DNA from 2 places in the Neobacillus sp. DHD-1R genome. Region 2 is predicted to be linked to the other one. Evidence: riboswitches for the same ligand, from Rfam matches in the RefSeq annotation. Region 2 holds a riboswitch; the other holds the start of a gene.
What was found. Region 2 has a riboswitch for preQ1 ahead of AC3ANL_RS21555 (QueT transporter family protein). Riboswitches for the same ligand answer to the same signal wherever they lie in the genome.
Positions count from the first base shown of each region.

Region 1: linked by a shared signal. The riboswitch ahead of queF (preQ(1) synthase) and the one ahead of AC3ANL_RS21555 (QueT transporter family protein) in region 2 are both predicted to bind preQ1.

Region 1 covers NZ_CM173232.1:4,778,612-4,786,048, forward strand. Annotated here, with positions in the region: gene AC3ANL_RS23625 (sensor histidine kinase) at 1-988, shown strand, start outside; gene AC3ANL_RS23630 (ABC transporter ATP-binding protein) at 1,092-1,853, shown strand; gene AC3ANL_RS23635 (FtsX-like permease family protein) at 1,843-3,789, shown strand; gene queF (preQ(1) synthase) at 3,832-4,332, opposite strand; PreQ1 riboswitch class I at 4,455-4,501, opposite strand; gene AC3ANL_RS23645 (winged helix-turn-helix transcriptional regulator) at 4,595-4,966, opposite strand; gene AC3ANL_RS23650 (MFS transporter) at 5,161-6,381, shown strand; gene AC3ANL_RS23655 (carbohydrate ABC transporter permease) at 6,500-7,330, opposite strand; gene AC3ANL_RS23660 (carbohydrate ABC transporter permease) at 7,327-7,437, opposite strand, start outside.
Region 2 covers NZ_CM173232.1:4,361,592-4,369,028, reverse strand. Annotated here, with positions in the region: gene AC3ANL_RS21580 (TetR/AcrR family transcriptional regulator) at 1-130, shown strand, start outside; gene AC3ANL_RS21575 (exonuclease domain-containing protein) at 300-908, shown strand; gene AC3ANL_RS21570 (endonuclease/exonuclease/phosphatase family protein) at 1,081-1,884, shown strand; gene AC3ANL_RS21565 (VOC family protein) at 2,063-2,488, opposite strand; gene AC3ANL_RS21560 (DinB family protein) at 2,717-3,244, opposite strand; gene AC3ANL_RS21555 (QueT transporter family protein) at 3,459-4,034, opposite strand; PreQ1 riboswitch class I at 4,041-4,085, opposite strand; partial or broken gene AC3ANL_RS21550 (VOC family protein) at 4,191-4,310, opposite strand; gene AC3ANL_RS21545 (hypothetical protein) at 4,310-4,549, opposite strand; gene AC3ANL_RS21540 (hypothetical protein) at 4,750-5,238, shown strand; gene AC3ANL_RS21535 (VOC family protein) at 5,447-5,836, shown strand; gene AC3ANL_RS21530 (DMT family transporter) at 6,012-6,326, opposite strand; gene AC3ANL_RS21525 (DMT family transporter) at 6,328-6,675, opposite strand; gene AC3ANL_RS21520 (globin domain-containing protein) at 6,894-7,286, shown strand.

The sequences.
Region 1 (7,437 bases), 420 kb from region 2:
TAGAGAAAGATGCAGCTGGATTTTTCTTTTCTTATTTTTGCAGGTGCTGATCCTTTTCATCGCCTATATAGATTCGGCAATTCCCTTCATGCCCCTCCTCTACATTGTTTTTTTATCAACAATAATCTTTATTATTTTTTTCATGATTCGCTATCATAAAGAGACAAAATTCTACGCTAGTTTAGCTGAATGGGAAAACAATCTTGATTTAACCTCGATTGTGGAAGCAGAAGGCCCATTTGAAAAAATTATTAAGACTAGCCTTGTGAATCAAACAGAGTTACTGAAACAAACCGTATCGAAAAATTGGGTAGATGTGGAGCAGGAAAAAGATGACCTTTTATCATGGATTCACGAAGTCAAAACCCCACTAACAGCGATGCATTTAATGATTGACCGGTTAGAGGACGAAGCCATGAAGTCACAACTAGCTCATGAATGGTTACGAATCCACCTGCTCCTTGATACACAGCTTCACCAAAAGCGGATCCCCTTTATGGAGAATGATTTATTTATAGAAGAAATTGAATTAAAGACCTTACTTTTTAAAGAGATTAAAACGTTACAATCCTGGTGTATGCAAAAAGGGATTGGCTTTGAGGTTAATTTAGAAGTGGCTGCCGTTTTAACGGATGCCAAGTGGCTGGCCTTTATTATTAGGCAGCTGTTAACAAATGCCGTGAAATACAGTGAGGAATCGGACATTCTAATTAAATGCTTTCAACAAGATGACCGTACTAAACTGATTGTGCAGGATTTTGGCCGGGGGATTGATGCTAGGGATTTACCACGGATATTTGAAAAAGGGTTTACCTCGACTTCAGTCCATCATGACAATGCAGCAACAGGCATGGGGTTATATTTAACTAAAAAAATTGCAAAATCCCTGTTGATTCATATTGAGGTGCGGTCAGAACTTGGGTTGGGCACCACGTTTACGTTAACCTTTCCAAAAAGAAATGAATTTGGTCATATTGCAGGCATGTGACAACAATGTCACATGCCTTTGCTATTTGTTAGACGAATCGAAGGAAAAGACTGCCAATGGCTTTTATAATCAAATTATCGAGAAATAAGGAGGGTATTTTGTAATGAGTATATTAGCAGCCCATAAAATTCATAAAAGTTTTGGCAATAAGCTGAATAAACAAGAAGTATTAAAAGGGATCGACATTAACGTGGAGAAAGGGGAATTCGTGAGTATCATGGGAGCATCTGGTTCCGGGAAAACGACCCTGCTCAATGTTCTTTCTTCCATTGATAAAGTAAGCGGCGGGACCATCATGATTGAAGGAAAAGAAATGACCGCCATGAAAGAAAAGCAGCTCGCTGAATTCCGCAAGCAGCATCTTGGGTTTATTTTTCAGGATTATAACCTGCTGGACACGTTAACAGTCAAAGAAAATATTCTCTTACCATTATCCATTATAAAGGTGTCAAAAAAAGAGGCTGATGAAAAATTTAAAGCTGTGGCGGATGAGCTAGGAATTTATGAAATAAAAGATAAGTATCCAAATGAAATTTCCGGCGGGCAGAAACAGCGTACTTCTGCGGCAAGAGCGTTTATTCATGAACCAAGTATCATTTTTGCTGACGAGCCGACTGGTGCGCTCGATTCAAAATCCGCTTCGGATTTGTTAAACAAATTAAGCGAATTAAATCAACATCGAAAAGCTACCATTGTGATGGTTACGCATGATCCAGTGGCAGCCAGCTTTAGCAGCAGAGTGGTTTTTATAAAAGACGGACAAATTTACACCCAGTTAAATAAAGGTGACCAATCACGACAGGCCTTTTTTAAAGACATCATGAAAACTCAAGGTGTATTGGGTGGTGTACCCTATGAGCGTTAACCAGCTTATTTTTCGTAACTTGAAAAAGAATTTAAAAAATTACTATCTTTATGTATTTGCGCTGATGTTTAGCGTGGCTCTTTATTTCGCCTTCGTTACGCTGCAATATGACCCAGCAATGAATGATACAAAGGATACCATGAAAGGAGCAGCATCCATCCGGGCTGCATCCGTTTTACTTGTCGCAATCGTCTCGATCTTTTTGCTGTATGCCAATAACATCTTCATTAAACGACGGAGCAAAGAAATTGGTTTATTTCAATTAATCGGGATGACCAAAGGCCGAATCTTTAACATCCTTAGTGCAGAGAATTTTATTCTTTACTTCGGTTCTTTAGTTGTCGGGATTTTTATCGGGTTTTCCGTTTCCCGATTAATTATTATGATTCTTTTTAAAATTACAGGGGTTGATGCGATTGCTGGCCTTCATTTTTCAGCAACGGCCTTGATTCAAACTCTTATTGTTTTTAGTATCATCTACTTTTTGATTATGCTGATGAATTTTATATTTATCAAAAGGCAAAGTATTCTTTCTTTATTTAGAGTCGTATCCTCTACAGAAGAGAGAGTCAAAAAATTGTCCATTTTAGAAATCATCATCGGGATTATTGGTTTGATTTTAATCATTTCTGGCTACTATATTTCATCGAAATTATTTGATGGCGCTTTTACCTCGATGATGGAACTGTTTGCTGCAATGATTTATATTCTCGGGTCAGTCATTATCGGAACCTACCTTTTTTATAAAGGATCTGTCAGTTTTATCTTTAATGTCATTCGGAAAAAGAAGGATGGTTATTTAAATATTAACCAGGTCTTATCGCTATCGTCGATCATGTTTCGGATGAAATCGAATGCCTTGTTATTAACCGTGATTACTACTGTATCTGCACTGGCGATTGGTTTATTGTCCTTAAGCTACATTTCCTATTATTCAGCAGAAAAGATGGCTGAAAATCAGGTAGCAGCTGATTTTTCGATAACCAATACAGATGATGCAGTGAAATTTAAAAAGGCACTAACCGAGAACAACATTTCCTTCAGTGAAAAAAAGATCGAGGTTATTCAGGTACAAGCTAATCTCAATGAAATTTTCGAGGCAAATCTAGATGAATTAATGGTGGACCCAAAAGCAATGACCCTGCCTATGGTTAGCGACGAGGCTGTTAACAACATTGATGTAGCTTCAGAGGAAACCGTTTTTACTGGTTATAATAATTTACTGCAGAAATTTATGAGTTTAAAAGGAGCTGGTGAAATTGAGTTAAAAGGTCAAAATGAAACGATACCACTTAGCTTCTTAGGTTTAAAGAAGGATTTCATCATTTCAGGTTATTTTACAAATGGCAGTCAACCTACTGCCATTGTTGACGAAACTGTCTTCAACCGCTTAAAGAAGGATGTAAATCCAGCGATTCAAAAGGAAACCTCTCTCTATATCGGGATAACTTTGAAAGATGAGGCCAATTTGGATCAAGCTAATGACCTTTTTAAGGAAATGAAGTTCACTGGAAAGGTAGAAAATACTTCTCGGCTGGATATTAGTAACGAGCAGAAAAAAATCATGGGTCTGATTATGTTTATCGTTGGCTTTCTAGGGCTAACCTTTCTGATCACATCGGGCTGTATTCTTTATTTTAAGCAAATGGGAGAGAGTGAAGAGGAAAAGCCAAGTTATACCATTTTACGAAAGCTTGGTTTTACCCAAGGTGACTTGTTAAAGGGAATTCAAGCCAAACAGCTTTTTAACTTTGGTATCCCTTTAGTGGTTGGATTGTTCCACAGTTATTTCGCCGTTCAATCAGGCTGGTTTCTATTCGGAACCGAAGTGTGGACACCGATGATTCTTGTCATGGTCCTTTATACCGGATTGTACTCCATTTTCGGCATCCTCTCCGTTCTTTATTACAAGAAAGTGATTAAGGAAGCACTATAAGAAAAGAAGCAGCCGTTATCACGCGGCTGCTTCTTTTAACACTTAACGATTATCTACCTTTTCTGGATAAAGGTCATGGTTCATTAATCGGTAATTGGCCATTTCTTCGTATTTGGTACCTGGTTTTCCATAGTTGCACCATGGGTCAATGGAAATGCCGCCACGTGGCGTGAATTTCCCCCACACCTCAATATAGCGTGGATCAAGCAATTTAATTAGGTCGTTCATGATGATATTGACACAATCCTCATGGAAGTCGCCATGATTTCTAAAGCTAAACAGATATAATTTCAAAGACTTGCTTTCGACAATCTTTTTATCTGGAACATACGAAATATACATAGTGGCAAAATCAGGCTGACGAGTCAGCGGGCACAAACTCGTAAACTCCGGACAATTGAATTTCACGAAATAATCACGTTCCGGATGGAGATTGTCGACTGCCTCCAATACCTCTGGTGCATATTCAAATGAATAGGTTGTACCTTGGTTACCTAATAGAGTTAAATCCTTTAATCCTTCTTCGTGGCTGCGGCCAGACATAAAAAAACCCCCTATAAAATGTGTCCCACACTTTTTAAGAGAGTTTCTTCTGAACATTCTATGCAAACGTAAGGATAAAAAACAAAAAAGCCACGTCCGATATGGACATGGCAGAAAGTCATGTATCCATAGTTTTTTATAGAGGGTATCAGCTATGAACCTCTCCCGATCAAGTACGGGTATTCTCATCTCTATATAATAAAGAACTGATTGGGATACGTCAAACACAATGTTATTGAAAAATTCCCTTGCTGCTTATATTTTATTTGAGATGTTCATTTAATACATTCTCTTCTAAGACAGAAAATTTATCACCGTAAACTTTGGTGATATGCTTTTCTCCCCAAGCACAAAGGGAATCTAAAATGCTTTGTAAACTCCAGCCGTATTCACTAAGCTCATACTCTACTTTTGGCGGAACTTGATTATATACAATTCTGTTAATCACACCATCATCCTCTAATTCCCGTAATTGCTGGGTTAACATTTTCTGAGTTATATCCGGCATCAAACGTTTTAACTCACTAGTCCGTTTCTTACCATGTGTTAAATGGCATAGTATAACACATTTCCATTTTCCTCCGATTACCTCTAATGTAGCTTCAACCGATATATTGTATTTCTTTTTCTTCAATTTAAAATCCTCCTAATTTATAGGCACTAAAAAGTATCTATGTCACTTCAAAGTATCTATATCACTTTAAAGTGCGTACTTCTCATCCACTCCTGTATATCCCATAATAACATTTGCCGGTTGAAATTTCACTTAAACATTTTTATATCGTTTGCCTTAAGCAAGTTAATTATTTTTTAGGAGGAGAAAAACAAATGACTTTAGATAAAAAACGAAGTACATTCGCACTACTGGCATTAGCTGTAAGTGCATTCGCCATAGGCACCACAGAATTTATTAGTGTAGGTTTATTACCGCTCATTTCGAAGGACTTACACATATCCGTTACAACCGCTGGCTTAACTGTTTCCTTATATGCGTTAGGAGTTACCTTTGGGGCACCTATTCTCACATCACTCACGTCGAGAATGTCACGAAAAACTTTATTACTTTGGATTATGGTTATTTTTATCATTGGAAATGGCCTTGCAGCAAGTGCTACAAGCATGGGTGTGTTACTCGCGGCTCGTGTTATTTCTGCCTTTTCACATGGTGTCTTTATGTCAATCGGTTCAACGATTGCTGCTGATTTAGTTCCGGAAAACAAAAGAGCTAGCGCGATATCGATTATGTTTTCAGGGCTTACAGTTGCGACCGTTACTGGCGTGCCATTTGGAACGTTTATGGGGCAGCAATTCGGCTGGAGAATGGCCTTTATTATCATTTTTGCCGTTGGGGTGATTGCTTTTATTGCAAACAGCATCCTTGTTCCATCTGATTTACGAAAAGGCACTCGGACAACATTCCGCGATCAGTTCAAATTAGTCACAAATGGACGTTTATTGCTGGTATTTATGATAACGGCGTTAGGTTACGGTGGAACATTCGTTGTCTTTACCTATTTATCCCCGATCCTGCAGGATATAACGGGATTTAAGGAAGGAACCGTTGCCGTGATCCTGCTCGTTTACGGTATCGCAATTGCTATTGGGAACATGGTTGGTGGTAAATTATCTAATCACAATCCAATTAAGGCATTATTTTATATGTTCATCGCTCAGGCAGTTGTTCTATTTGTGTTGATGTTTACCGCTCCTTTTAAAATAGTAGGCCTCATCACTATTTTCTTCATGGGACTGCTGGCTTTTATGAATGTTCCAGGACTTCAAGTGTATGTCGTTATGTTAGCCGAGCGATTCGTTCCGACTGCAGTAGATGTAGCGTCTGCCATCAATATCGCTGCATTTAATGCTGGAATCGCGATTGGTTCCTTTTTAGGAGGAGTTATTACCGATTCAATCGGACTGATTCATACCTCTTGGATTGGGGCATTAATGGTTCTTGGTGCGGTGGCCCTTACAGGCTGGAGCAGGAGGCTTGAACGGAAAGACCAAGAAGTGATCACGACGACTTGTGGAAAAAGTGTAAGTTGCTGATTTTAATCATCTAATAAAATAATTTTTGACTTCTAACTACAATACAGGGTTTCAAAAGGATTACCTTTTGAAACCCTGCCAACTTGTTTACCTATTTAATGGTGCCTGACACCATGGATTATTCTTTTACGGATCCACCTAATATTCCTGAAATGAAATGTTTTTGCAGCAGGAGGAAGAAGATCATAATCGGGATGGTAGATAAGGTGGTTCCTAGCATTAGTTGTCCATAATCAATTCTCGCCATGCCAATTAAACTAGATAATGCTACAGGCAGAGTAAACATTTCTTTTGAATTTAACGTGATCAGCGGCCAGATTAAACTATTCCACTGGGACATAAATAAAAATATCGACACCGCAGCTAGTGCAGGCCGTACCACTGGAAAAATGATCGTAAAGAATATTCTTATTTCTCCTGCCCCATCAACACGGGATGCTTCAATAATTGAATTAGGAACTGCCTGCATATTCTGCCTCATTAAATAAATAGCAAACGGCGATGCCAACGAGGGCAAGATGATTGCCTGATACGTATTTAACCAATTAAATGAAACCATTAATTCAAACAAAGGAATCAAGGTAACTTGGTACGGAATCATTAAGGAACATAAAATAACGAAAAAGAAGATTTTCTTTCCTTTGAATTTAAATTTTGCAAATGCATAACCCGCCATCGCACTAATAAGTGTGCTAACAGCTGTATAAACAAGAGCAATAAATAATGAATTCCAAAAGATTTTAGCGATCCCCAATGATTCATTCAGTGATTGAAAGTTCTTCGTTAAAAAATCACCTGGAATTAACTTTGGCGGAAGATGAAAGATATCCCCCGATTGGAGCGTCGAGCCGACAATCATCCAATAGAATGGACCAATCGATAAAATAGCACCCACTATTAACAAAATATAGATGATGATTTTCGTTTGAAGTTTGTTTGAACGTATCATTCTTCGAGATCACCTACCAATTTCATCTGAACCCAAGAAATTATGGCCGTTATCAGAACAAGTACATAAGCAATAGCCGATGCATAGCCGAAGTCAAAAAACTTAAA
Region 2 (7,437 bases):
CTTTTCTGCCTTAGAGCAAAAAGGCGGATTTAGAATGTCGCTGGATTTGGATGACAGCCTGACGATTATTATTCAGGCCGTACTTACAGGGATGAGAGATAAAGATAAATCCTTTCTAGAAACTAATTGAATCTGGGTGGGGGAAACTAGATAGTCGGCAGCCGATCGGATTCCCAATGGATTAGGTTTCCAACCCATTTATCTTTATAAAACATCAAGTAGAGGGACATTTTGGAGATAGGATAGTAAGGCAAGCTCTGTTATAATGGGATAAACTTTACAATTAAGGAATGATCATTTTGCAAAAAACCGAACAATATGGTTTGATATTGGACGTTGAAACCACTGGATTAGGGCCAACAAAGGATGAGGTCATTGAGCTTGCTTTAAAACTTTTTTCCTTTCGTACGGATTCGGGTGAAATCACTGATATTCTTGAGGAAGATTCCTTTTTACGTGAGCCTCTTTCGAGAACAGCACGAAACAATTATGACAATGCCTTTCAGGTACATGGAATCCCTTACGAGTTAGTCCGAGGGAAAAGCTTCTATGATGTAAAGATTAAAACTTATTTTCATCGTGCGGATGCTGTCTTTGCCCATAATGCTTCCTTTGATCGCAGTTTCCTCTACCACATGTATCCAGAAGTCAACGACTTAAAGTGGTATTGTACGATGAGAAATATCCCTTGGAAAAACTATGGTTTCCCAAATGGTAAGCTTCTAACATTATTACAAGCGCATAATATCACCAATTACCAAACCCATAGAGCACTTGATGATATTACATACTTGATGGATCTGCTCAAAAAAACAAGTCCAAAAGGGAATCTCTATCTTCAAGAAGTACTCGAAAAAGGACCAATGAGAAAATATCAGCCAGCGGCCACACGAACAAGAATGGGCTAATATATGTCCTCCACCCCAATGCATTAACCATGTGTTGGGGTTATTAACGGTGCCTTACATCATTAATACTATTTTTCTTATGAAAAGATGACGATGCTCAATGATAACGCTGTTTATAGGCAGTGTATTGTAGGAGACTCATAATATAAATTTACTTCGAGGTATAGACTAAATGAAATTATTAACGTTAAATTGCCATTCATGGCATGAAGAAAACCAATTAAGGAAAATAAAGTATCTGGCTCTAACGATTGTGGAAAAATCATATGATGTCATTGCCTTGCAAGAGGTAAGCCAAGCGATTGAAGAGGAGCCTGTCTACGGGAAAATAAAGAAAAATAATTATGCTTTCGTTTTGTTAGAGGAGCTTCGAAAGCTTGGTGTATCTGACTACTCTTTAGTATGGGATTTATCTCACTATATAACCAATGGTACCTATGAAGAAGGTGTTGCCATTCTTACTAAACATCCAATAATTGAGGAGCATTCATTTTTCGTTTCCGAAAGTGATGACTATGCTAATAATTGGAAAACACGTAGAATTGTCGGAGCCACAATTAACTATCAAAACAAACCCATTTCTTTTTATTCTTGTCATATGGGATGGTGGCACGATGAAGAGGAACCCTTTAAATACCAGGTAGATAAGCTGCTTCAGCAAGTAAAAATGGACCAGCCATTTTTTCTGATGGGCGATTTTAACAACGATGCTTCTCTTGAGGGGGAGGGGTATGAGTATTTGATTGGCCGTGGTCTTTTTGACACTTACCATTTGGCAGTGGATAAAGATAAAGGAATTACAGTCCAAGGGAAAATTGCAGGCTGGAATGACAACAAGCAAGATTTACGGATTGATTTAATTGTAACGAATCATCCAGTTCAAGTAGACCATTCAAAGGTCATTTTTAACAACAGGAATAAAAATGTTGTATCCGACCATTTTGGGGTAGAGGTTAAGCTTTCATTGAATCTATAACAGTTCATATAAAAAGGAGAAGAGGATGTCCTTTTAACAGGGTTTGTCCCCACGTTAACCACCCAATTGTTGCCAATTGTAGCGGTTGTGGGGTCTGCGCCTTGTTTGGGGACATCCTCCTATTTATTAAAAAAATTCACTTATGTAATATACCAGTTGGTTGTAGGACTAAATAACTTTATTGTCTGCCCTCTGTGAAAATTTGAAAATTAACACCAAATTTATCAATAACACTGCCATATGCAGGGCTAAAGAAAGTCTCTTGGAGCGGCATGCCAACCTGTCCGCCTTCTGTTAATGCTTCAAAAAATTTACGAGCCTGTTCAACGTCGTCAGTTGTAATGCAGATGGTCACTTGATTTCCGCTTTGATGGGGTTGACCAGGAAAGGTATCTGAAAACATGAGTTCAGTCTCACCAACTTTGATGGTTGCATGACTTACAAGATCCTTTGCTTCCGCAGGTAGTGGAAAATCAGGGTTCTCCGGCATTTCTCCAAAAGATTGACTAAAAAGAACTTGGGCCTCCAAGGCGTTCACGTAAAATTGAATCGCTTCCTTTGCATTACCGTTCATCACAAAATAGGGAATCAATCGTAATGTCATAAAATTCAGCTCCTAAGGTTATAATTTTTTCTTGCAATAATCGATAAAACTGAAAACCGGACTTTACTAGACTCTGTCATTGCATAAGCCCACTTCTTATTATTACCGATATTTCCATTATAAAACAAAGAACAAATGTTCGCAATACAAATATTTATTTGGTGCCTGACACCATTTGCACTACGATGGCATACTTAATGGTGCCTGACACCATTATGACTATTTTATTTATTTATTTAATAACGGGAGGTATCTTTCGTTAATTATTTTTAGATGGTGGAGTGCGTGTCCTGCGATGATGTAGGCGAGGGCACGGGTGGTGATTTCTGTATTATTGGCAAACCCTTTTCTTGTCCAGGCGTTATCTGGCATATTTTGAATTAGGGTTATGGCGGCTTGCCGTGTTGCTGTAAAATCTTCGAGGATGGCTTTTACCTCAAGTTGATCGAATTCGGACCCTTGAATATAATCATTTTCGTTAAATCCGGCTAGTGGTGTTTGGTCACCGCGGCCAATTCGAAGGAGACGGTAGCTCATAATTCTTTCGGTATCCGTCATATGACCAAGTACTTCTTTGATACTCCATTTACCAGGGGCATATCGGAATTGAGCATCTTTCTCCGATAATCCAGCAAAAAGTGAGGTTGCCGAAACAAGATTTGCTTTCAAAATCGATAGCAGGTCACCTTCAGGCACTAGACTCACATATGGTAGATAATATTCAGGGTACTCATTTCCTTGTGGCCGTTGTATCATTTCATTCTCTCCCTTCCATTCTCACAACAAAAATTCTATTGCATTTATTCCAGCAAACACTTCTATTATAAAACAACATGTAAGAAGAGAATATATAATAAATTCTGATTTTTATTTACAAAGCCCCTTGCGAGGTGTCAAATATAGAATGATGAACTAAAAAAAGAGTTGCCGCTTTATCCAAGATAAGCAGCAACTCTTTCAATCATTAAAATTAAACCCTTTTATCAAAACGAACACGTTTATTAATAACATACATAACAGGCATACCGACTGCCATGACAACGAACTCACCAACTGCTGTTGTTAGCCATGTAAACATGAAAGGCAAATCAAAGGCCAAATGAAGTTCAAGGGCTATCAAGAACATTGTGAAAGTGAAAACAACTGTATTCACAATCATCCGCGCCCAAATCCCTTTAATAAAACGTGCACAAGCAATTGTGATTAACAAGGCGATCACTGATTGGCCAACACCAAAGATAAGGTCGTATGCCTTCATTGGTGAAAAAAATAAGTTGGTCAGAAATACACCTAAAATGATGCCGTAAATGTACTTCTTGTTAAATACCACTAAATGGTTAAACATTTCCGATACACGGAATTGGACTTGGGTAAATCCAAACGGCTGGATCAAGGCCGAGACAGCAATGTACAAGGCTGCAATAATCCCGTTTACGACAATTCCCTGCACTTTGTTATATGTGTTACCGACCGAGGCAGGTTCTTGGGAATTAGTACTTCCATTAGCACCGATTGGTTTTGCTAATGTGCTAGTTGTTTTTTCCATATCCATTTCTCCTTAGTTTTTTTACGTGGGAGGTTCTCGAACCACGTTATTTTATATACTTGCAAACTAATATAATAATATAAATAAAAGTATGAGTCAATGACATTATTTTGCAATAGAAAAGGATGCAGCTAGGAATACGGCATCCTGTTCATACTAATTATGTACTTCACTCATTAATGCATGGGTGTTGTCCTCTGAGTCTTTAAAGAAGGTCATCCGTGTTTCTTGTTCCCCCATTTTAGCGACGATGTGGGGCTCATCGATAAAAACAACTAATCTATAAGAAATCTAATCATGATTAAATAGGTCACTGAAAACAGTACAAGTAGAAAAAGAACGGAACCATAATAAAGGATTCTTGATTTCTGTTTTCCATTTTCATAACCCATTCCAATTAAAAGACCTCCAAGGATGGTGGCAATCCCAATAGTAGGGTGAATTAAGCTTGCCATCAATATCCCAGCAATAAAAAGCACATACCCCATTAATGGGACAATCTTTTGTAGCTTCAACGCACTCACCTAACTTAAGTAGATTTTAGAAAACGAGTATATCAAATCGATTTTACCATAAATTAACTGTTATGTATGTTGAAAAAATACAAATCAAGTATGTTCATTATCAAATCAAACCAAAAGAATTTTTTTCCAAAAATGTAAATAACTTTGTGGCATCTTGCACATTCTAAAAGAAAAAAAGGAATGGCCATGTGATGAGAAGAAATAAAATGGTTTTACTCGTAATGATGTTATTACCTTGGTTGTCAGTGCCGTTTTTAGGAAAACGGACTGTTAAGCGTTTTATTCCGGGTGCCCTCTTTATAGGTTTATGGGTTTTTGTAGAAAGTATAGTAGCTAAAAGAAGAGTATGGTGGAGGTTCTATGAGAAGCTGTTTCCAAATGTAATGGGTGAAATTCCATTCCTATTGGGACCTTTTTTTGTTGGGTCCTTGTGGATACTTAAATTTACATTTGGAAACTTTTTTCGTTATTTTATATTGAATTTAATAACAGATATTTTGTTTGTCTATCCAGGGATGACTATGTTAAGAAAGATGGGGATTGTTTCTCTTATTAGATTGAAGCATTATCAAATGGGGATCCTTTTTATGGCCAAATCAATTCTCATGTATGGGGTTCAAAGCATCTTTGAAAAAATACGAAAAGAACCAAAATCGCTTATTCAAAAAATATTCTCTTAACAGCAAAGCACCACAAGTTGAAGGATTTTGTTCAACATGTGGTGCTTTGCTGTGCCATGTCCTTCCAGAGGTGTTACGGGTATATTTTTTTAGGTAAACAATAATTACATAAAAAATTAAAATCGAACGTGATAAAATAGTAGATAATTTATTTCTTTGTTGGAGAAATAGACGATGAAATATATCAAGGGAATGGAGCTAAATGTGAATGCTGCACCATGTTGAAATCTACGTGTCAGACTTATCTAAAACGACCGAATTCTGGGATTGGTTTTTATCGGAATTAGGGTACAAGGTGTACCAAAAATGGGACTCGGGGATCAGTTGGAAATATAGAGAAACCTATATTGTTTTTGTACAAGCAACCGAGCGTTATCTTGATATTCCCTACCATCGCTCAAGAGTCGGTTTGAATCATCTAGCCTTTCATGCTCAATCCAAGGATCAGGTTAACGAAATGACGGCGAAATTGAAAGAAAAAGGGGTAAGCATTCTTTACCAGGATAAGCATCCGTTTGCTGGAGGCGACTCCCATTATGCCGTTTTTTTCGAAGATCCGGACAGAATCAAAGTAGAACTGGTAGCTAAGGAAAATTAAAATTTAACAGAGCAAAAAATGATAAATGAGTTATAGGGAATGGGAGACGTGAATATTTCATTTGTCTTTTTATCAAAACCTGTTTGACATGAAACATACTTTTGTTATAAGAAGTTGATAAAAATAGCAAAAAGGCCCCAGTATATTCGGCTTGGGGCCTTCTATCTTCTGCTTTTTATGATATTACTTTTAAACCTGCAACTCCAATGATAATTAAAATAACACTTATTATTCGCCCCAGGTTTTTGGATTCCCCAAAAAGAAACATGTTGATAAAGACAGCCCCAGCAGTCCCAATCCCCACCCATACGGCATAGGCAATACTTAGTTGGAGAAATTGAAATGAAGCATATAGTAATACAAGCGATGCCGCAAAACCTCCAATATACAGGATGCCATTTCGGATGTTTTTTTGTTGACTATATAATTTTAGACCGACAGCACCGGTGACCTCACTCGCAGCTGCAAATAAGACTAATAACCAGCCCATATTAAGCAGCCCCTTTCATGACTTTTTTGCCTTTATGGTTGTCCGAAAGGTTTAAACCAATGCAGCCGATGACAATAAGGACGATAAACAATAGCTTTCCTAAATTGAAGCTGCCACCAAAAAGGTACACATCCATTAACACTGTGCCAACTGTTCCAATTCCTGCAAAAATGGCATAAACTGTACCCGTTGGCAGAGTCTCACATGCTTTAGGAAGAATGTGATAATCCCAAAGTATGACCACTATGACAATTGCCCACTCCCACCAAGTGTCAGCTACATTAAATCCATACACCCATATCCATTCAAATAAACAAGTTAGAGCCACATAAAACCAGGCTTTATTCATTTTATACACCTCTTAGGAACTATCGGCTATTTTGAAGAAAGTAACCTATCCATTTCTTTATCATTATTTTAGGATACCACATTCTTTAAAAAAGTAATTCATTGGGAGTTATCAATGTGTTAAATTTGAGTTTAATGTGATTTATATCACGATATCCCATTGGAAGATTCTTTATAATTACAAGAAATAAGGGAAAAATGAAAGTGGTGGTGAAGAAAGTGGACTACAATTTTAAATCACTTTATAGTGAAATTGGCGGGCAGGAAACGATCGATCAGCTAGTAGAAGCGTTCTATCCGCGCGTTTATGCTGATCCAGAATTAGCACCATTGTTTAAAGGGGACATGGAAGAAATTAAACGTAAGCAGCGGATGTTTTTGCCGCAATTTTTAGGAGGTCCAGCTCTTTACAGCCAGGAATTTGGACCACCTGCAATGAGAGCACGGCACCTTCCATTTGAAGTCACTCCTAGAAGAGCACAGTGTTGGCTTCGCTGCATGAAAGAAGCTTTTCATGAAATTGGTCTTGATCAAAACCCTGCAGGAATCGCTTTTTATGACCGGCTAACCCAAGTCGCAGCAATTATGGTAAACACACCGGACAGTGAATGAAAATAATGGATGTCTCAGACTAAGGGTCAGACCCCATAAAACACTCAACCGATCGCAGATCTTTTCCTATTAAGAAACACTATAGCGTGAGTGTTAAACGTGGTTCAGACCCTTTTAAGATTCTCTTTTTCATACATTTAGAAAGTTAATA